2 linked regions of the Gloeocapsopsis sp. IPPAS B-1203 genome follow. Each later gene encodes a partner of the first gene's protein in a complex. Links are inferred from orthologs where the notes say so. Each region holds a gene or a part of one and is shown on either strand. Other genes may lie near its edges. The genes, in order: mnmE and mnmG.

What was found.
Region 2: the proteins of mnmE (region 1) and mnmG are in contact, whole or in part, in a solved structure (PDB 9HIP), measured with the Escherichia coli proteins. The link is inferred for Gloeocapsopsis sp. IPPAS B-1203 from one-to-one orthologs.

Annotation. Positions count from the first base shown.
Region 1 is NZ_PEIG01000010.1:167,226-170,415, forward strand. Bases 241-3,099 are described here. They hold mnmE (tRNA uridine-5-carboxymethylaminomethyl(34) synthesis GTPase MnmE), read right to left. Parts: upstream 2,431-3,099; coding sequence 1,051-2,430; downstream 241-1,050. Other genes in these bases: CSQ79_RS18210 (Uma2 family endonuclease), read left to right, coding at 370-948; CSQ79_RS18220 (Tex family protein), read left to right, coding at 2,647-3,099. Also shown: CSQ79_RS18205 (hypothetical protein), read right to left, coding at 1-106; more of CSQ79_RS18220, read left to right, coding at 3,100-3,190. UniProt on the Escherichia coli protein: Exhibits a very high intrinsic GTPase hydrolysis rate. Involved in the addition of a carboxymethylaminomethyl (cmnm) group at the wobble position (U34) of certain tRNAs, forming tRNA-cmnm(5)s(2)U34.
Region 2 is NZ_PEIG01000002.1:534,306-537,617, forward strand. Bases 277-3,257 are described here. They hold mnmG (tRNA uridine-5-carboxymethylaminomethyl(34) synthesis enzyme MnmG), read right to left. Parts: upstream 2,738-3,257; coding sequence 815-2,737; downstream 277-814. Other genes in these bases: CSQ79_RS05885 (beta-ketoacyl-ACP synthase), read right to left, coding at 277-674; CSQ79_RS27460 (hypothetical protein), read left to right, coding at 2,743-2,892; CSQ79_RS05895 (hypothetical protein), read left to right, coding at 2,989-3,257. Outside these bases: more of CSQ79_RS05885, read right to left, coding at 1-276; more of CSQ79_RS05895, read left to right, coding at 3,258-3,312. UniProt on the Escherichia coli protein: NAD-binding protein involved in the addition of a carboxymethylaminomethyl (cmnm) group at the wobble position (U34) of certain tRNAs, forming tRNA-cmnm(5)s(2)U34.

The sequences.
Region 1 (3,190 bases):
AAATTTCTCCTGTAATTCCTCGACTCACTAATTGATACCGAACATTCATAAATTGAAATTTACGTTGCTTTGATTCAACAACGTTTTGTTGAATTGAATTATGCATAACTATTTGTTTATAAAAGTTTTCATAATAGTACTTTTCACCTCAGTATAAGCTAAATTTAGAAAAGAGAGATTAGCACTACTGTATAAAATTATGTTTCTGGTCTCATCTAAGCACAATAGAGAAAATACGGACTTTAGTGATTATGAAAATTTGTCTTTCTAGAAAATGCAAACAGTGTCGTCTTAATAGTCGCTAAAAATAAACGTGAAGCGATCGCCTAAATTAAATCAGTAGCTTAGAGCATTGGAAGTAAAAATACCATGACACAAGCACTACAACGTACATATACTGACGAAGAATACTTGGAATTTGAACTGACCTCAGAGGAACGTCATGAATATGCAAATGGAGAGATTAGGTTGATGACTGGAGGAACGCCTAATCATAATGATATTGCTGGTAATCTTTATGTTCTTTTAAAACTCGCGCTCAAAGGAAAAAGCTATCGAACTTTTTATGCCGATCAGCGTCTTTGGATTCCCGATCGCAATCTCTACACCTATCCTGATGTTATGGTTGTTGAAAAGCCTTTGCAAGTGCAATCAGGGCGCACTGATACCATTATCAATCCTGTCATGATTGCTGAAGTTCTATCTAAATCAACGCAAGATTACGATCGCGGCGAAAAGTTTGTTTCTTACCGTACTATTGATAGCTTTCGTGAATATTTATTGATCGATCAATATAACGTTCATGTCGAACACTATATCAAGACTGCTGCACATCAATGGCTACTGACAGAGTACGAAGATCCTACAATTACAATATCTTTTCAAGCTTTTGAATTCCAAATTCAAATTGCCGAACTCTACGAAAATATAGATCTTTCTAGCGTCTAGTGAGGCTGCTGACGTTTATATTAATAAAAACTGCTCATCTACTCCTATTACCGATTACCAACCCACATAAATATTATTAGAATTCAGTAAAACAATACTAAACTACTTCCCAATACAGAACCGACTAAAGATGCGATCGAGAACCGACTCAGTAACTTCCTCTCCAGTAATTTCTCCTAAAGCTTGAATTGCACCTCTCAAATCAATCGTCCAAAAATCTAAAGGTAATTGTTGAGCAATTGTGTTGTGTACCTGTTCTAAAGAAGCTTTGGCACGAGTAAGCGCGGCGGCTTGGCGCTGATTAATTGCTAAGTCGGTATCGGCTGAATGAACCTTTCCTGTTTTTATAGTTGTTAAAATAGCGTGTTCTAAATCTTCAATGCCTTGATTCTTAGCAGCAGCGGTTGTTACTACGTTACTTATGCTATCTGGATACTTCACTGCTTCTGCTAAAGCTAAGTCGATTTTATTAATAACTAATATCAACGGACGATGTTGCACTTGTTGGTAAATCTCAGCATCCGCAGCAGTCCATCCCGCAGCTGCATCAATCGTCAGTAAGACTAAATCAGCCGCAGCAGCACTAGTGAGCGATCGCTCTACACCAATTTTCTCAACTTGATCTTCAGTCGCTCGAATTCCAGCAGTGTCTAACACTTGGATGGGAATACCACCAACGACTAACTGCGACTCCACAACATCGCGAGTCGTTCCAGGTAAATTAGTCACGATCGCGCGATCGCTGCGACTCCAAGCATTAAGTAAACTTGATTTTCCCACATTCGGACGCCCGACAATGGCAACTTTTAAACCGCTGCGCAAGAGTTCACCCTGATCTGCAGTTGCTAATATTTGCGTAACTTGTGCTAAAACTTCTGCAAGTTGTGATATTATCTCATTACAATCCAGCGGCGGCAAATCTTCCTCAAAATCGATACGAGCTTCAATTTCTGCGAGAATATCTAAACATTTAGCACGCAAGTAACGAATTGGATGTGCTAACTTGCCTTGTACTCCAGCTAACGCAGTTTGAGCAGCTTGAGGCGATCGCGCTCCTACTAAATCGGCAATGCTTTCAGCTTGAGTCAGATCAAGTCTGCCATTCAAAAAGGCTCTTAGAGTAAATTCTCCAGGTTGCGCGAGTTTTGCACCCTGCATTAAACACAACTGCAACACCTGTTGCACTGCCATAATGCCCCCATGACAGTGAAACTCCACAACATCTTCGCGCGTGTAAGAACGCGGTGCTTGCATAATCAGTAAGAGTGCTTCATCTACGACTTGTTTTGTCTGGGGATGACGGATATAACCATAAAGAATGCGGTGAGAATCCCAAACTTGCTTTCCTGGGGCGTAAAATAAAGCTTGGGCAATAGCAAGGCTTTCCCTACCAGATACCCGCACAATACCGACACTGCCTTGTTGTGGCACAATAGCAGTTGCGATCGCTGCGATCGTTGTTCCTAATCCCTCGTATGTCACGCTTTTATTGAACCTAAGTTCCTTTCCTATGCTAAACAATATAGGAGAGGTCGGAGGTTAGAGAATTACTTTAACACCTGATTTGGAACAGGTTACGGGCTGACTTGAAATGGTGACTTTTAAGATCTCTTTATAGAGTAATTCATTATCACTTATTGCTAATTGCCGATCGTCATCTCCTTATTTGGTCAATCTGCTATCAAAATTACATGCCTGATGTTAAATATTCCGCAAGTTCTAGCACAAGAATTGTCTCTCAAACCTTTTCAGGTTCAAAATGCGCTTGATTTGTTTGCCGAAGGTGCGACGATTCCTTTTATTGCGCGTTACCGCAAAGAACGTACAGGAGAAATGAATGAGGTACAACTGCGGGATTTAGCCGAAAGATACACTTATTTAACCGAATTAGAAGCAAGAAAGACAACAATTCTAGATGCGATCGCCGCCTCAGGTAAACTTACAGATGAACTTAAATACAAAATAGAAACGTGTCTGCAAAAAACTGAATTAGAAGATCTCTATCTTCCTTATCGACCAAAACGACGCACTAAGGCAACTATTGCGAGAGAAAAAGGGTTAGAACCACTAGCAGAGTTGATTAAATCTTTAAATACTAAAAACGCACCACTAGTGTCCCTCGAAAAGGAAGCAACAAAGTATTTATCCGAAGAAGTCAAAACCATAGCAGAAGCACTGAGTAGTGCTGGAGACATTCTTGCAGAAGAAGTTTCAGAAAAAGCGAATTTACGCGCTTATGTGC
Region 2 (3,312 bases), on another replicon or contig:
TTTGCTTGACGTTCTTGTGCTGAGTGTGCTGATTCCAATACAAAAACAGCCGCGCCTTCTCCTAACACCAATCCTTCGCGATTCCGATCAAAAGGATAAGCACCAGTGTGTGCTAGTGCTCCCATTTTTTGAAAACCAGCTAATGTTAATGGTGTAATTGCTGCTTCTACCGCACCTGCGATCGCACTTTGGCATTGTCCGATTTGAATTAATTCATAAGCCTGCGCAATTGCCCAGATTCCAGTTGAACAGGCTGCCATAGGTGCTAGAACCGCATTTTTTGTTTTAATTTGACGTGCAGCTGCGATCGCTGGTGTATGCGGTAATGTTTCTAACCAGTGTTCTAATTGTTGCAGATCGTGCTGACTCTGATACTGTCGCGCCAAATTTTCCCACCATGCTTGATGACTGCGACTTGAGCCAATAACTAAACCACACTCTGGTAATGGTAATTCTAACCCTGCATCTTTAATCGCAGCAGAAACGACCAACTGAGTGATATAGCTTAAATTAGCAGGTTGTTGCGTTATAAGTGCTAATGGTCGTGGTTTGAGTTCAGCAAATGGTTGTTGTACTCGAATTCCAGAACTTCCAGCAACTAGGTTGTACCAGCTTGTCTCTAAGTTTGTACCTAAAGACGAAACTAAACCAATACCCGTAACAACAACGTCCACTGTGTACTGTTCCTTCGGTGTATTAAACCTCCTGTATGAATGGCATTCCTCCGACTAAAGTCAGGGCTATCCGAGCAAAGTGTACCTTCGTACACTAAATACAAAATTTTTACGATTAAGTCCACGGAGGTAGACTTTGTTTATATAGCAGCGAATTCATTCGCACTCGCTCTCCGCGAACGTACCTCTAGATAGACGAGCAACGCATTGACATCAGCAGGGTTTACACCACCAATTCTTGCAGCTTGCCCAATTGTCAGAGGTCGTACTTTAGTAAGTTTCTCGCGTGCTTCTTTTGAGAGAGTTTCGATGGCAGCATAATCTAAATCCGGTGATAGTGGACGGTGTGATTGCCGCGAGATTTGGTCAATTTGATTTTGTTGACGCTGCAAATAGCCAGAATATTTGATATCAATTTCAGCACCTTCTTTCTCCACCACATCAAGATCGGGATTCCCTAAACCATGATGTTCGAGGTTTTTATAGTGAAATCCAGGACGTCGCAATAAGTCAGCGAGTGTGATTGAGCCTTTGATTGCTTGTTGTGTTGTTGCGGCGATCGCTTGCCCTACCGGTTCGTGTTCTTTCACGCGTGTAGCATAGAGTCGTTCTTTTTCCGCTGCAATATTTGTTTGTTTGCGGGTAAAAAGTTCCCACCGACGATCGTCAACTAACCCAATTTCACGCCCTAACGGTGTCAAACGCTGATCGGCATTATCAGAACGCAGTAACAATCGATATTCTGAACGGCTAGTCAGCATCCGATAAGGTTCGCGGAGATCTTTGGTACACAAATCGTCTACTAGGGTACCGATATAACTTTGTTCGCGAGGAAAAACGACCATTTCCTGATGCCGCACATAACGAACGGCATTGATCCCAGCAACGATTCCCTGGGCTGCTGCTTCTTCGTAGCCTGTTGTACCGTTAATTTGTCCAGCACAAAATAACCCCGCGACTTTCTTCGTCATGAGCGTCGGGTAACATTGCGTTGCGGGTAAGTAGTCATATTCCACTGCATAAGCTGGACGCAGCATCACGCAATTTTCGAGTCCTGGAAGCGTGCGCAGCATCTGGAGTTGCAGTGCTTCAGGTAAGCCTGTCGAAAAGCCTTGAATATACAGTTCCGGAATATCGCGTCCTTCTGGTTCAATAAAGATTTGATGGCTTTCTTTATCAGCAAAGCGGACAATTTTATCTTCAATACTGGGGCAGTAGCGCGGTCCTTTGGCATCTACCCAGCCGCCATAAACTGGCGATAAATGAAGGTTATCGCGGATCAATTGATGTGTTTGGGCAGTAGTGCGTGTGAGGTAACAAGGCATTTGCTCGCGTTCTACCCACACATTCGGGTCAAAACTGAACCAACGAACTTCTGAGTCGCCTGGTTGGGGTTCTAATTGAGTGTAATCGAGCGATCGCTTATCAACTCGTGCTGGTGTTCCTGTTTTTAATCGTCCGGTTTCAAAGCCTAGAGAATTGAGTGTCTCCGTTAGTCCCTCTGCTGCAAATTCCCCTGCGCGTCCTGCTGGCATTGATTTATTGCCGACCCAAATGCGACCGCCAAGAAATGTTCCAGTCGTTAAGATCACTGTGGGAGATTTGAAACCCACACCAAAGTAAGTTTCAACCCCTACAATTTCATCATTCGCCCCCAATACCAAATCTGTCACCATCGCTTCGCGAATCGTCAAGTTTTCTTGGTTCTCGACAATGCCTTTCATCACCGCTGCATATTCCCGCTTATCAGTTTGAGCGCGTAATGCCCACACAGCAGGTCCGCGAGAAGAGTTAAGTATCCGCTTTTGCAGGTAGGTACGGTCTGCCATTTTGCCGATTTCTCCACCCAAAGCATCGACTTCATGTGTCAACTGCGATTTGGCAGGACCTCCCACAGCAGGATTACACGGTTGCCAGGCAATTTTATCTAAGTTAAGCGTCAAAAGTAGCGTCCGACAACCCAATCGCGCAGTAGCTAGGGCAGCTTCACAACCGGCATGACCTGCTCCGACAACGATGACATCAAACGCGTCGATAAATTCTACATTGGTGAGCGATCGCATAAGCTATGGCTTTAAATCGGGCAGCTAAGGACTTATATTTAATTCTAATCGTTCGTCGTTTACAACTCACCAAACATTCAGCAACACTACTCATTGTCAAAAAGCTTGCCTCATTGTGTCAAGCCGATAAACACAACTTTTGTCTTGAAGCTTAAGTTAAGCTAATTGCTAACAGCTAACAGCTAATCGCTTTGATAACTTTTCACGCTATTTTAAACAGCAAGTCCCCCTGAGTATAGCTACAGAAGCTTGTGAAATACTTCTTTCTCACTGATGGCTGGACAGTCTGCCGAGTATGGGCATCTGATGGTCTATGGAACGAAACCGCATGGCGGCGTCAACCAAATATCCAACGCTTAAATATTTGTCTCGTAGAAGCCAGTGAAAAGTTGTGGTTATATTGCGTCGAAGACGTAGTATTAACTGTAGAGGTCAAACCGATAGTGAATACTCAAGATAACTCCACAGCTCAAAAAATTGGTCAAGTAGTCCTCAAACGCTTGATTAGTGCCGAACAAGTCATTGAGCGACTAGGCGCAGCCGAGGCAATGTGTCAGTTAAAGAGTATTCAATTA